Regions from separate parts of the Streptomyces sp. NPDC101151 genome, predicted to be linked through region 2. Evidence: predicted binding sites of a transcription regulator. Region 2 holds the regulator's gene; the other holds the start of a gene.

Region 1 (7,049 bases), on a different contig from region 2:
GGGGACCACGACAAGTTCAACGGTGCGCTGGACCGGGTGCAGGCGCTGGCCAACGGCTAGGGCCCGTCCGGGGTGCGCGGCGGCCGTTCCCTGCCGGGCGGCCGCCGTGGCGCTGCGTTGGTGCTCCGCGCCGCCCGGGATCATGCTGGTCAGGAGAGCCTGCCGAGCAAGGGCGAGATGAGCGGCGATGGAGCGACAGTCGACGTACACGGCCACGGCCACCATCGATGAGCAGGGCATCCTGACCGGCTGGAGCGAGGGCGCCCAGCGACTGCTCGGCTACGAGGCCTCGGCGGTCGTCGGACGGCCTGCCGGTACCCTGCTCGCCGCCGAGGCCGGCTCGGCGCGGCGGACCCTTGCCGGGCGGAACCGGTGGAACGGCACCGTGCCCCTGCGGCACCACGACGGCCGGCGCCTGGAACTGGGACTGCTCGCCCATCGCCGGACCCTGGACACCGGTGCCACCGACTGGCTCGTGGTGGCGGCCGTGGCGGACCGGCCGCAGCCGCCCCGGGGCGAACCCCTGGAGGAGTGGACGTTCATCCAGTCCCCCTTCCCACTGGCGATCTTCGACACCGAGCTGCGCCTGATGCGCGCCAACCGCCGTCTGGAACGCGCGCTGTCCCTGCCCGAGGCGGCGATGCGCGGGCTGCACCTGACGCACATCGCGCCCGGTCCCGGGAGCGACGAGGCCGACCGGACGATGCGCCGGGTGCTGGAGACCGGCGAGCCGCAGGAGGCCGAGTACGGCCTCGCCCCTGACCTCGGCCGGCCCACCGTCCTCACCCCGCTCAAGGACGGGAACGGCAGGGTGCGCGCCGTCTGCCTCGCCGCCCACCGGCGCCCCCCGGGCCCGGCCGTCCGGCCGGGCACCCCGGGCGGGACCGGTGCGCACGGCGGCACCTCCCCCGGCCTCGGGCACGCCGCCCAGGAACTGGCCGACTCCACCGTCCCCCGGCTCGCGGACTTCATGGCCGTGGATCTGCTCGACTCCCCGCAGAACCAGGCCGCCGTCTCCGACGCCTCGGTCGGCCCGGTGATCCTGCGCCGCGCCGCCGTGCGAGTCGTACCGAACGGCGACGAGCGCGCGTCCGGTGCCCGGGTGGGCCAGGCGATCGCCTACGAGCCGGGGTCGCCTCCCGCGGACTGCCTGGCCTCCGGCAACTCCGTCCTGTACGACGCCTCGGACCCGGTCATCACCGGGTGGGCGGCGGTGGACCCGGCGGGCGCGTGGCTGCACGCGTACGGCACGCACTCGCTGATGGTGGTGCCCGTGCTCGCCGAGGGCAACATGCTCGGAGTGGCCCTGTTCGGCCGCCACCGGCGCGCCGAGCGGTTCGGTCCGGAGGATCTGCGGCTCGCCGAGGAACTCACGGCCGGCGCCGCCACCGGCCTGCACGGCTCCCGCCGGTACTCCCGGGCCCGCACCACCACCATGTCCCTGCAGCGCAGCCTGCTCCCGCACACCCTGCCCGACCAGGCGGCCCTCGAGATCGCCACCCGGTATCTGCCCGCGGCCACCCGGGCCGGCGTGGGCGGGGACTGGTTCGACGTGATCCCGCTGTCCGGGGCGCGGGTCGCCCTGGTCGTCGGCGATGTCGTCGGCCACGGCATCCGCGCCTCCGCCACCATGGGCCGGCTGCGCACCGCGGTGCGCACGCTCGCCGACGTCGACCTGCCCGCCGACGAGCTGCTCACCCATCTGGACGACCTCGTCCTTCGGCTGGCCGCCGACGAGGGCAGCGCCGACCCGGCCGCCGAGGCCGTAGGGGGCATCGGCACCACCTGTCTGTACGCGGTCTACGACCCGGTCTCGCGCCGGTGCACGCTCGCCCGGGCCGGCCATCCGCCGCCCGCCGTGGTCACCCCGGACGGCACCGTCCGCTTTCTCGACGTACCCGCCGGTCCGCCGCTGGGGCTCGGCGGACTGCCCTTCGAGGCCTTCGAGACCGAGCTGCCGGAGGGCAGCCTGCTCACCCTTTACACCGACGGGCTGCTCGAAGCCCGCGAGCACGACATCGACGAGGCGCTGGACAAGCTGTTCGCCGCGCTCGGCCGCCCCGCGCCGACGCTGGACTCGATGTGCGACCGGGTGCTCACCGAACTGCTGAGCCACCGCCCCGAGGACGACATCGCCCTGCTCGTCGCCCGCACCCGGGCGCTGCACGCCGACCGGGTCGCCGCCTGGGAACTGGACAGCGAGCCCACTGTCGTGGCCCGGGCCCGTAGGCACACCAACGACCAGCTGAGCGCGTGGGGGCTGGACGAGGCCGCCTTCGCCACCGAGCTGATGGTCAGCGAGCTGGTCACCAACGCCATCCGCTACGGCCGGCCCCCCATCCAGCTCCGTCTCATCCACCAGGGCTCCACCCTGATCTGCGAGGTCTACGACTCCAGCGGCACGACCCCGCACATGCGGCGCGCCCGGATCTTCGACGAGGGCGGCCGGGGCCTCCTCCTGGTGGCGCAGCTCGCCAAGCGCTGGGGCACCCGTCACGACCGGGTGGGCAAGACCGTGTGGGCGGAGCAGTCGCTCACCCCGCCGCTCCCGGCCGGCTGACCGGGCGCGGGCGGCGGGTCACGGCCGCTCCGGGGCGGGCCCGCCGAGGACCGGACCGGCCCACCCGGGCGGGTCGGCCCACTCGGGCGGGTCGGCCCACTCGGGCGGGTCCGGCATCGGATCGGGCACCGGATCGGTCGGGTCGGGCACCGGTTCGGGGGCGGCGGGGAGCGTTCCGGCCACGTGGGAATCCACCAGCGTGGGCGTACGGCCGCGCGGAGCGGAGCCGGCGACGGCCGCGCGCAGGGCCGCGACGAACTCCAGGCAGGTGCCGTACCGGTCGTCCGGGGCCTTGGCCAGGGCCTTGTTCAGGACGTCGTCGGCGGCCGGCGGAATCCCGGGACGTTCCGTGCTCAGAAGGGGCGGCGGGTCGTACTGGTGCGCCCACAGCAGTTCGAGGTCGTCCTCCCGCCGGAAGGGCGGGGCGCCCGCGAGGGTCTCGTAGACGAGACAGGCCAGGCTGTAGAGGTCGGACCTGCCGTCCACGGGACGGCCCGCGACCCGCTCCGGTGCCACGTAGTCGAGGGTGCCCACGAACTCGCCCGCGGTGGTGAACCCGGTGAGCGACAGGGACTTCTTCGCCAGCCCGAAGTCGGTGAGGTAGACGTGCTCGGGGTGGTCGCTGTCGACGCCCTTGGCGACCAGGACGTTGCCGGGCTTGACGTCCCGGTGCACCAGATCGTGCTCGTGGGCCGCGTCGAGCGCGGACGCCAGCTGGGCGGCGATGCGCAGCGCGGCCGGCACGGCCAGCGGGCCCTCGTGGTCGAGCAGGGCGCGCAGGTCCTGCCCGGTGACGTAGCACATGGCGATGTACAGGATCCCGTCGGTCTCGCCGGCCTCGAAGACGGGCACGATGTGCGGGTGCTCGATGGCGGCGGCCACCCGTGACTCCTGGGTGAAGCGGCGGCGGAAGGCGTCGTTGCGGGTGTACTCGGGGGCGAGCAGTTTCAGGGCGACCGTACGGCCGAGGCGCAGGTCCTTGGCGCAGTACACGACGGCCATGCCACCCCGGCCCAGCTCGCGCTCCACCCGGTAGCCGGCGATCTCCGTCCCGATCGGGCCGGAAGGTTTCACCATCTGCCCACTCACGCCTGAATTCTATCCATTTGATCCATATACGTGCCTGCTCTCGGGCACGGCGAAGGCCCGGGCCCCCTCAGGGGACCCGGGCCCTGCGCATCCCGTGCCGGGGGCGAAGCCCGCCACGGACACCGCGTCACGCCGCCACGGGAACCTCCGGCGCCGCGTCGCTCGTGGCGGGCGCGAGCGCCAGTTCCAGGACCTGGCGGACATCGGTCACGGTGTGCACGTCGAGCTTGTCCAGCACCTCGGCCGGGACGTCGTCCAGGTCGGGCTCGTTGCGCCTGGGGATGATCACGGTGGTCACGCCGGCGCGGTGGGCGGCGAGCAGCTTCTGCTTCACACCGCCGATGGGCAGCACCCGGCCGGTCAACGAGACCTCGCCGGTCATCGCCACGTCCGTGCGGACCAGACGGCCGGAGAGCAGGGAGGCGAGGGCCGTGGTCATCGTGATGCCCGCGCTCGGACCGTCCTTCGGGACCGCGCCCGCCGGGAAGTGGATGTGCACACCCCGGTCCTTCAGGTCGGCCACCGGCAGCTCCAGTTCGGCGCCGTGGCTGCGCAGGAAGCTCAGCGCGATCTGCGCCGACTCCTTCATCACGTCGCCCAGCTGACCGGTCAGGCTCAGGCCCGCCGCGCCCGTCTCCGGGTCGGCCAGGGATGCCTCGACGAACAGGACGTCGCCGCCGGCTCCGGTGACCGCGAGGCCGGTCGCCACGCCCGGGACGGACGTACGGCGCTCGGCCGGGTCCTGAGCGGACTCGGGCACGTGGTGCGGACGCCCTATCAGACCGCGCAGATCCTCGTCCCGGACGGTGAGCGGCAGCTGCCGCTCGCCGAGTTCGTGCTGGGCCGTGACCTTGCGCAGCAGCCGCGCGATGGACCGCTCCAGGGTGCGCACGCCCGCCTCGCGGGTGTACTCGCCGGCGAGCTTGCGCAACGCGCCCTCGTCGATCGTGACCTCGTCCTTGTCCAGGCCGGCCCGCTCCAACTGGCGCGGGAGCAGATGGTCACGGGCGATGACGACCTTCTCGTCCTCGGTGTAGCCGTCCAGGCGGACGATCTCCATGCGGTCGGCGAGCGCCTCCGGGATGGCCTCCAGGACGTTGGCGGTGGCGAGGAAGACCACGTCGGACAGGTCGAGTTCGACCTCCAGGTAGTGGTCCCGGAAGGTGTGGTTCTGCGCCGGGTCCAGCACCTCCAGCAGGGCGGCGGCCGGGTCGCCGCGGAAGTCCGAACCCACCTTGTCGATCTCGTCCAGCAGGACCACCGGGTTCATGGACCCGGCCTCCTTGACGGCGCGGACGACACGGCCGGGCAGTGCGCCGACGTAGGTACGCCGGTGGCCGCGGATCTCCGCCTCGTCCCGGACGCCGCCGAGGGCGACGCGGACGAACTTGCGTCCCATGGCGTGCGCGACGGACTCGCCGAGACTGGTCTTGCCGACGCCGGGAGGGCCGACGAGCGCGAGCACGGCACCGCCGCGCCGCCCGCCGATCACGCCGAGGCCGCGCTCACCGCGCCGCTTGCGCACGGCGAGGTACTCGGTGATGCGCTCCTTGACGTCCTCCAGGCCCGCGTGCTCGGCGTCCAGGACCGCCTTGGCGCCCTGGATGTCGTACGCGTCCTCGGTCCGCTCGTTCCACGGCATCTCCAGAACCGTGTCAAGCCAGGTGCGGATCCACGAACCCTCGGGCGACTGGTCGGAGGACCGCTCCAGCTTGTCGACCTCCTTGAGGGCGGCCTCGCGGACCTTCTCCGGCAGGTCGGCGGCCTCGACACGGGCGCGGTAGTCGTCGGACTCCTCGCCGTCCTGCTCGCCGTTCAGCTCGCGCAGTTCCTTGCGGACGGCCTCCAGCTGACGCCTCAGCAGAAACTCGCGCTGCTGCTTGTCGACGCCTTCCTGGACGTCCTTGGCGATGGTCTCGGCCACATCCTGCTCGGCGAGGTGGTCGCGCAGCTGCTGCGTGGCGAGCTTGAGGCGGGCCACCGGGTCGGCGGTCTCGAGCAGTTCGACCTTCTGCTCGATGGTCAGGAAGGGTGAGTAACCGGAGTTGTCGGCGAGCGCGGAGACGTCGTCGATGGCCTGGACGCGGTCCACGACCTGCCAAGCGCCGCGCTTCTTCAGCCAGCTCGTGGCGAGCGCCTTGTACTCCTTGACGAGTTCGGCGATGTGGCCCGGCTGCGGATCGGGCACGGTCTCGTCGAGCCGTGCACCCTCGACCCACAGCGCAGCGCCCGGACCCGTCGTCCCGGCACCGATCCGGACCCGGCCACGCCCGCGGATCAGGGCCCCCGGGTCGCCGTCGGCCAGCCGGCCCACCTGCTCGACCGTGCCCAGCACACCGGTCTTGGCATACGTGCCGTCGATGCGCGGCACCAGCAGCACCCTGGGCTTCCCGGGCTCCGACCGGGCGGCGGCCTGCGCGGCCTCCACCGCGGCCCGCACCTCGGCGTCGCTCAGGTCCAGCGGAACCACCATCCCGGGCAGCACGACCTCGTCGTCGAGCGGCAGCACGGGCAACACGAGCGTGAACGCCGTGGACTCAGCAGCCATGATCTCCCCTTAGGCAGTCAACTTGAGCTATGCCGACTCAATGCACGTGAGCCCATGATTGTTCCCCAGCCCTGTTCGCTCTCAGCGATCACCCGTAGCGGGCCGTACAGGCCCGCGTCTCGCTCCATCCCGACCGCGGGCATCAAGGAGCCGACGGCTCCGCGGGAACGGTCGGCCTGTTGACGCGCTCGGGAGCAAGGGCCATCACCCGGCGGACCGCAGGAGGTACTTCTCGTGGTCGCGGGCCGACGTCCCCCTGGTGAGGGTGCCGGACAGCACGCCGGCCGGCGATGTCCTCGTCTCCCGCCCCGGCCTGGCACCCGGGATCCCGCACCTGACGTGCACGCCGTACCGGGTGACCCCTTTGGCGTCCTGCACCCGATGCAGTTTCACATCGGAGTTGACGGGGGTGAGGGTCTCGGTGTCGTAGACATCGGTTTTCTCGCCCGAACGGGGAAGGGAAGTGCCAAGCAGTTTTCGCAGGTCTCCAGCGTGCTGTCGGCCGATTCCTTCGTGTCGCCGGAGCTGCACGCCGCCGACCCGAGCAGCGGCACCGTCAGCAGGTGAACAGCAACAGCCCTTCGCGCGCTCACCATTCGAAGCAGTCGTCGATGCGCGAGACGGCCGTCAGGTCACCCGTCGCATTGCGCATGCCGGTCGAACATTCCTGCCTACGCAGGTCACACGACCGCAACCAACGCCCCCACTCGGGCGCCGGGTCTTCACAGCCTCGGTCTGGCGGGCGGTCCGGTCACACGGAAACCGGCGATCGCTGCCGGCGTCGCACCAACGGCCAGCTCGCGATGCCGAGTGTGAGGGCGATCAGGTGGCCCCAGTTGGTCATCGGGTCCC
Region 2 (7,049 bases):
TGTCGAAGGAGATGTACGCGTCGATCGGGCCCTCGGCCAGCCGGTCGTAGGCGATGACCGGAATGCCCGCTTCCTTGGCTTTCTTCACCTCACCGGAGATGGCGTGCGCGTCGACCGCGTCGAGCATGATGATGTCGACCTTGTCGTCGATCATCTGCTGCATCTGGTCGGCCTGCCGGGCGGAGTCCGCATCGGCGTTGGCGTACGCGACCTTGCCCTTCTTGTGGGTCAGTTCGACGACCTTGTCCCTGATGATGGGGTAGTCGAACTTGTCGTAGCGGGTGTTCGCCTTCTCCGGCAGCAGCAGCCCGATGGTGACGTCGTCGCCCTTGGTCGGGCTCGCGCTCGCACCGTCGTCCGTCGCGTTCAGCACCCCGCAGCCGGCAAGCGAAAGGGTCATTGTGGACGCGGCCACGGATATGGCGATACGGCGCATTCGAGGGCTCACTTCAGGTGCGTTCCGGACGTGGGTGCTGCATTACGACCCAGGTGTCTGAAAAGCCAACGCGGACCACACACCCGTCGTCAAGCGGAACTACTTAACGAGTGCGCAACAGCACGCTCCGCTGCACCTGTGAAGAAGGAGCGGAATCATCTTCAAGCTCTCTTTACGGACCCTCCATCCAAGGGGAGTTCATGAGACGGCAAAGATCCGCACAACCAATATCGATCTTCGCGAGTCGTGATCACCGGTGGCCGTACAACGCCCCGTCGAAATCGACCAGAGGACCGAATGAACCCAGCCAGACGCACGGTCGCCACGGCCGTCGCACTCTTTGCCGCCGGCACCCTGCTGAGCGCGATCACCGCCCCCGCTTCCGCCGCCACGAGCTGTGCCTCACCGGTGTACACCCGGACGTTCTACGCGAACACCACGTTCTCCGGCACGCCGAAGAAGACCGACTGCGACAGTGCGATCGACCAGAACTGGAAGACCGGCGCTCCTGCCTCCGGCCTCCCGAAGGACAACTTCGGCGTCCGCTGGACCGTCACCCGCGACTTCGGCTCCGGCGGCCCCTTCGCCCTGCCGGTCGCCGTACAGGACGGAATCCGGGTCTACCTGGACGGCGTCCGCAAGGTCGACCTGTGGAAGAACGTCTCGTCCACGGTGAAGAAGACCGCCGACGTCACCGTCCCGTCCGGCAAGCACACCCTGCGCATCGACTACGTCAACTGGACCGGCACCGCCAACGTCTCCTTCACGTACCAGCCGCGCACCTCCGCCGATGTCGACAAGGTCAGGCCCCTCGTCCCGACGGGGACTTCGGTGTCGTACGACACCGCCGCCGGCAGGACCGAGGTCACGTGGGCGAAGAACAAGGAGATGGACCTCGCCGGCTACCGCGTCTACCGGCGGCTGCAGGGCACCGCCTTCGGCGGCAAGCCGCTCGCGACCACCACCTCCGGCGCCTACACCGACACCCCGCCCGCGACCGGGCAGACGTACTACTACGAGGTCCGCGCCCACGACAGGGCGGGCAACGAGTCGGCCGGCACCGCCGACCAGCCCGTGGCCACCCCCGACCGCACGGGTCCGGCGGCGCCCTCGGGGCTCACCGCGCACGGCGACCTGTACGGGATGGTGCTCACCTGGAACGCCCTACCGGACGCGGCCGGTTACGAGCTCTACGAGCGGGACGCGGCCACCGGCGCCTCCACCCTCGTCAAGAAGCTCACGGGTACGTCCTACACGCAGCCCATGGAGCAGACCGCGGCGAAGCACACCTACGTCGTACGGGCCCATGACGCGGCCGGGAACGCGGGGGCCTACTCGGCGCCGGTCACCTCCGACAGCGTCGACCGCACGGCACCGCCGGCGCCCGGCAATCTCCGGGCGGTGCCCTACCGGGGCGGGGTGACGCTGTACTGGGAGGCGCCCTACACCCCCACGGACGACGAGCTGACCAACGGCGCCCACTTCACGCTGTACCGCTCGAAGGGGACCACGCTCGCCGCGGACGCCGCCGAGGTCGCCTGCGAGTACCCCGATCACGGGATCGGCAGCCTCGACGACACCCATCTCACGTTCGAGTGCGAGGACCCCGCCTGGGAGCTCGACACCACGTACACCTACGGCGTCACCGTCACCGACGGCAACGGCAACGTCTCGGAGATGTCCCGGACAGCCACCGTGACCACCGCCGACCGCACCGCGCCACGCCCGCTGACCGGGCTCACCGCGACCCCGCGGGCCGACGGCATGGTGCTGCGCTGGGACCCTCCCGTCGACGACGACGTCGTCTCCTACCGCGCCCTGGCCGGGGTACGGCGGGCGGACGGGACGGTGAACTGGCTCGCGGGACCGATGTGCGTGGACCACGGTGACGACCCGCTCGCCCTGCTGTGCCCCGACGTCCCGGACGGCGAGACCTACGTCTACACCGTGATCGCCGAGGACAAGTGGGACAACGCCCTCTCTCCCAACGATCCGTCCACGGCGGCGGTGACCGCGACCGAGCTGGACATCGCCCCGGGTGAGCCCATCGGCGCCGACAAGGGGCCGTTGTTCCCCTCCGGCGGCTGGCTGGCGACCGAGGACATCACCCCGGCCGAGTGGGACTGCCGCGGCGCCGGCTGCGCCGGCGTCAAGGAGTTCCGGGTGAGCCGCTGGGACCCCGCGACCGGGACCTACCAGCTCCTCGCCACCGTGCCCGCGACGAAGCCGGAGACGGACTACTACTTCTCCTACCTCGACCGGACCCAGCCGCTCGGCTCGGTCTCGTACTACCGGGTCGTCGGTGTCCGCACCGACGGCACCGAGACGGCGGCCACGCACCCCTGGCGGATCCGGCCGGACCTGCTCTGAGCGGGGCCCGGCACGGCGAAGGGGCCGGGAGGACTGATCCTCCCGGCCCCTTCCGCCGCGCACACACGCGATTCAGTCCGACGGCTGCTGCCGCTTCGGCCGCCACACCACCAGCGCGCTGGTCTGCTGCACCTCCTGGTACGGGACCAGGTCACGGCGGTAGGAGGCGTGGACCGCGGCCTCGCGCTGCTGCATCGCGGCCGCCGCACCGTCCAGGGCCGCCTGCAGCTCCGCGACGCGGCTCTGGAGCGCGGCGACCTGGTTCTCCAGTTCGATGATGCGCTTGATGCCCGCCAGGTTGATGCCCTCGTCCTGCGACAGCGCCTGCACCTGGCGGAGCAGTTCGATGTCGCGGGCCGAGTAGCGACGGCCCCGCCCGGCGGTGCGGTCGGGAGAGACCAGGCCCAGGCGGTCGTACTGGCGCAGCGTCTGCGGGTGGAGTCCGGAGAGCTGGGCCGCCACCGAGATGACGTAGACCGGGGTCTCCTCGGTCAGTTCATACGGGTTACGCCGACGGCCTGGTGTGTCCATGGGGCTCTCAATCTCCCTTCGCGGCCTCGAACAGCTCCGCCCGCGGGTCCTCGCCCGCGGTTGCCTCGCGATACGCCTCCAGTGCGTCACGAGCCTTCCCCGACAGGTCCTTGGGGACACTCACCTCGACGGTGACCAGCAGATCGCCGCGAGTGCCGTCCTTGCGGACCGCGCCCTTGCCCCGGGCGCGCATGGTGCGGCCGTTGGGGATGCCGGGCGGAAGCTTCAGGGTGACGGCGGGGCCGCCGAGAGTCGGGACCCGGACCTCGCCGCCGAGGGCCGCCTCGGCGAACGTCACCGGGACGGTGACGGTGAGGTTGTCGCCCTTGCGCCCGAACACCGGGTGCTCGCCGACGTGCACGACCACATACAGGTCGCCCGCCGGTCCGCCCCGCTCGCCGGGCGCGCCCTTGCCGCGCAGCCGGATCCGCTGCCCGTCCGTGACCCCGGCCGGGATCCGGACCTGCATCGTGCGCGACGACTTGGCGCGGCCGCTGCCCTTGCACTCCAGGCAGGGGTGCTCGGCGATGAGGCCGCGGCCCTTGCAGTCGGGGCAGGGGTCGGTCAGCGAGAAGCCGCCGCCCGAGCCCCGGGCGACCTGCCCGGTGCCGACGCAGGTCGGGCACACGCGCGGGGTGCCGTTCTTGTCGCCGGTGCCGGAACAGGCCTTGCAGGGCGCCTGGGAGGACATCCTGAGGGGCACCGTGGCGCCCTCGATGGCCTCCGTGAAGCTCAGCGTGACCTCGGACTCGACGTCCTGGCCGCGCCGGGGCTGGGTGCGGGTGCCCGTGGTGCCACCGCGGTTGAACAGGCCCCCGAAGACGTCACCGATGCCGCCGCCGAAGCCGCCGCCGCTCTGCGCGTTGCCTCCGAAGAGGTCGCCCAGATCGAAGTTGAAGTTGCCGCCGCCCGCGCCCGGCCCCGGGCGGAAGCCGCCGTTGCCGAAGAGGGCGCGGGCCTCGTCGTACTCCTTGCGCTTCTTGGCGTCGCCGAGGATGTCGTTCGCCTCGGAGATCTCTTTGAAGCGCTCCTCGGCCTTGGCGTTGCCCTTGTTGGCGTCCGGATGGAACTCGCGGGCGAGCTTCCGGTACGCCTTCTTGATCTCGGCCTCGGTGGCGTCCTTGGGGACGCCGAGGACCTTGTAGTAGTCCTTCTCGATGAAGTCCTTGGTGCTCATCCCCGACGTCCCTCCTTCCACTCGGTGTTCACGTCAGCCCTCGTCCGGGCCACCGTTCTCCTTGTCGTCGGCCGCGGCCGCCTCGGTGCTCTCCTCGGCGCCCTCGGCCTTGACGGTCTGCGCGCCGGGCTGCGGCTCGGCGACGGCCACCCGCGCGGGGCGGATGGTGCGCTCGCCGATGCGATACCCGGGCTGCAGGATGGCCACGCACGTCGTCTCGGTGACGTCCGGCGCGTAGCTGTGCATCAGGGCCTCGTGGATCGTCGGGTCGAAGGGCTCGCCCTCCTTGCCGAACTGCTGCAGGCCCATCTTGGCCGCGACGGTCTCCAGCGACTCGGCCACCGACTTGAAGCCGCCGACCAGTTCGCTGTGTTCCCGCGCGCGGCCGATGTCGTCGAGCACGGGCAGGAGCTCGGTCAGGAGGTTCGCGATGGCGATCTCCCGGACCGCGACCCGGTCGCGCTCCACTCGGCGGCGGTAGTTCTGGTACTCGGCCTGGAGGCGCTGGAGGTCCAGCGTGCGCTCGTTCAGTGCCGTGCGCACCTGGTCCAGCTGGGCCACCAGGCCCGCTTCTGCTGCTACGTCCCCGGCCGGGGCCGCCCCCTCCTCGGGAGCGGCCTTCGACTCGGCGTCGTCGGGGGTCGCGCCGGAGGGGACGTCGGGCTTCTCCTCAAAGCCCGGGGTCTCCTCCGTCACGCGGCACCGTCCTTGCGCTCGTCGTCCACGATCTCGGCGTCGACCACGTCGTCGTCGGCGGCCTTGGCGTCACCGGCGGCGGCACCCTCGGAGCCGCCCGCGGCCTGCGCGCCCTGGGCGTCGGCGTACATGGCCTGGCCCAGCTTCTGGGAGACGGCCGCGACCTTCTCGGTGGCGGTGCGGATCTCGGCGGTGTCCTCGCCCTTGAGCGCGGCCTTCAGCTCCTCGACGGACGCCTCGACCTCGGTCTTGATCTCGCCCGGGACCTTGTCCTCGTTGTCCTTGAGGAACTTCTCGGTCTGGTAGACGAGCTGCTCGCCCTGGTTGCGGGTCTCGGCGGCCTCGCGGCGGGCGTGGTCCTCCTCCGCGTACTTCTCGGCCTCCTGGCGCATGCGGTCGACCTCGTCCTTCGGCAGCGAGGAGCCGCCGGTGACGGTCATCTTCTGCTCCTTGCCCGTGCCCAGGTCCTTGGCGGTCACGTGCATGATGCCGTTGGCGTCGATGTCGAAGGCGACCTCGATCTGCGGGACGCCACGCGGGGCCGGCGGCAGACCGGTCAGCTCGAACATCCCGAGCTTCTTGTTGTACGCCGCGATCTCGCGCTCGCCCTGGTAGACCTGGATCTGCACGGACGGCTGGTTGTCCTCGGCCGTCGTGAAGATCTCGGACCGCTTGGTCGGGATCGTGGTGTTGCGCTCGATCAGCTTGGTCATGATGCCGCCCTTGGTCTCGATACCGAGGGACAGCGGGGTGACGTCGAGCAGCAGGACGTCCTTGACCTCACCCTTGAGGACACCGGCCTGGAGCGCGGCGCCGATGGCGACGACCTCGTCCGGGTTGACGCCCTTGTTGGCCTCGTTGCCGCCGGTCAGCTCCTTGACGAGCTCGGCGACGGCGGGCATACGGGTGGAGCCGCCGACGAGGACCACGTGGTCGATCTCGCCGAGCGCGATGCCGGCGTCCTTGATGACGTTGTGGAACGGCGTCTTGCAGCGCTCCAGCAGGTCCGCGGTCAGCTGCTGGAACTGAGCGCGCGTCAGCTTCTCGTCCAGGTGCAGCGGGCCCTCGGCGGACGCCGTGATGTAGGGCAGGTTGATCGAGGTCTCGCTGGACGAGGACAGCTCGATCTTGGCCTTCTCGGCGGCCTCACGGAGGCGCTGCAGGGCCATCTTGTCCTTGGACAGGTCCACGCCGTGGCCGGACTGGAACTGCTTGACCAGGTAGTCGACGACGCGCTGGTCCCAGTCGTCACCACCGAGGTGGTTGTCGCCGTTGGTGGCCTTCACCTCGACGACGCCGTCGCCGATCTCCAGGAGGGACACGTCGAAGGTGCCGCCACCGAGGTCGAAGACGAGGATCGTCTGGTCGTCCTTGTCGAGGCCGTAGGCGAGCGCCGCCGCGGTGGGCTCGTTGACGATGCGAAGGACGTTGAGACCGGCGATCTCGCCGGCTTCCTTCGTCGCCTGGCGCTCGGAGTCGTTGAAGTACGCCGGGACGGTGATGACCGCGTCCGTGACCTTCTCGCCCAGGTAGGACTCGGCGTCGCGCTTCAACTTCTGCAGGATGAAGGCGCTCATCTGCTGCGGGTTGAACTGCTTCCCGTCGAGCTCGATCTTCCAGTCCGTGCCCATGTGACGCTTGACGGACCGGATCGTCCGGTCCACGTTCGTGACCGCCTGACGCTTGGCGACCTCGCCGACGAGCACCTCGCCGTTCTTGGCGAAGGCGACGACGGACGGCGTGGTCCTGGCGCCCTCGGCGTTGGTGATGACGGTGGGCTCGCCGCCCTCCAGAACGCTGACGACGGAGTTAGTCGTGCCCAGGTCGATGCCGACCGCA

What was found. The regulator HspR, encoded in region 2, represses chaperone genes until heat shock. The targets are predictions, from matches to a motif close to TTGAGNNNNNNNNNCTCAA.
Region 1: the regulator HspR is predicted to act here: its motif matches at 6,220-6,238, upstream of lon (endopeptidase La).

What each region holds. Positions count from the first base shown of each region.
Region 1 covers NZ_JBIWPP010000034.1:28,672-35,720, reverse strand. The annotation lists gene ACIRU3_RS37975 (lysozyme) at 1-60, shown strand, start outside; gene ACIRU3_RS37970 (SpoIIE family protein phosphatase) at 188-2,560, shown strand; gene ACIRU3_RS37965 (serine/threonine-protein kinase) at 2,579-3,637, opposite strand; gene lon (endopeptidase La) at 3,777-6,197, opposite strand; gene ACIRU3_RS37955 (hypothetical protein) at 6,402-6,575, opposite strand; gene ACIRU3_RS37950 (rhomboid-like protein) at 6,949-7,049, opposite strand, start outside.
Region 2 covers NZ_JBIWPP010000005.1:15,780-22,828, forward strand. The annotation lists gene ACIRU3_RS10910 (sugar ABC transporter substrate-binding protein) at 1-436, opposite strand, end outside; gene ACIRU3_RS10915 (PA14 domain-containing protein) at 734-2,806, shown strand; gene ACIRU3_RS10920 (heat shock protein transcriptional repressor HspR) at 2,879-3,337, opposite strand; gene dnaJ (molecular chaperone DnaJ) at 3,345-4,514, opposite strand; gene grpE (nucleotide exchange factor GrpE) at 4,548-5,210, opposite strand; gene dnaK (molecular chaperone DnaK) at 5,207-7,049, opposite strand, start outside.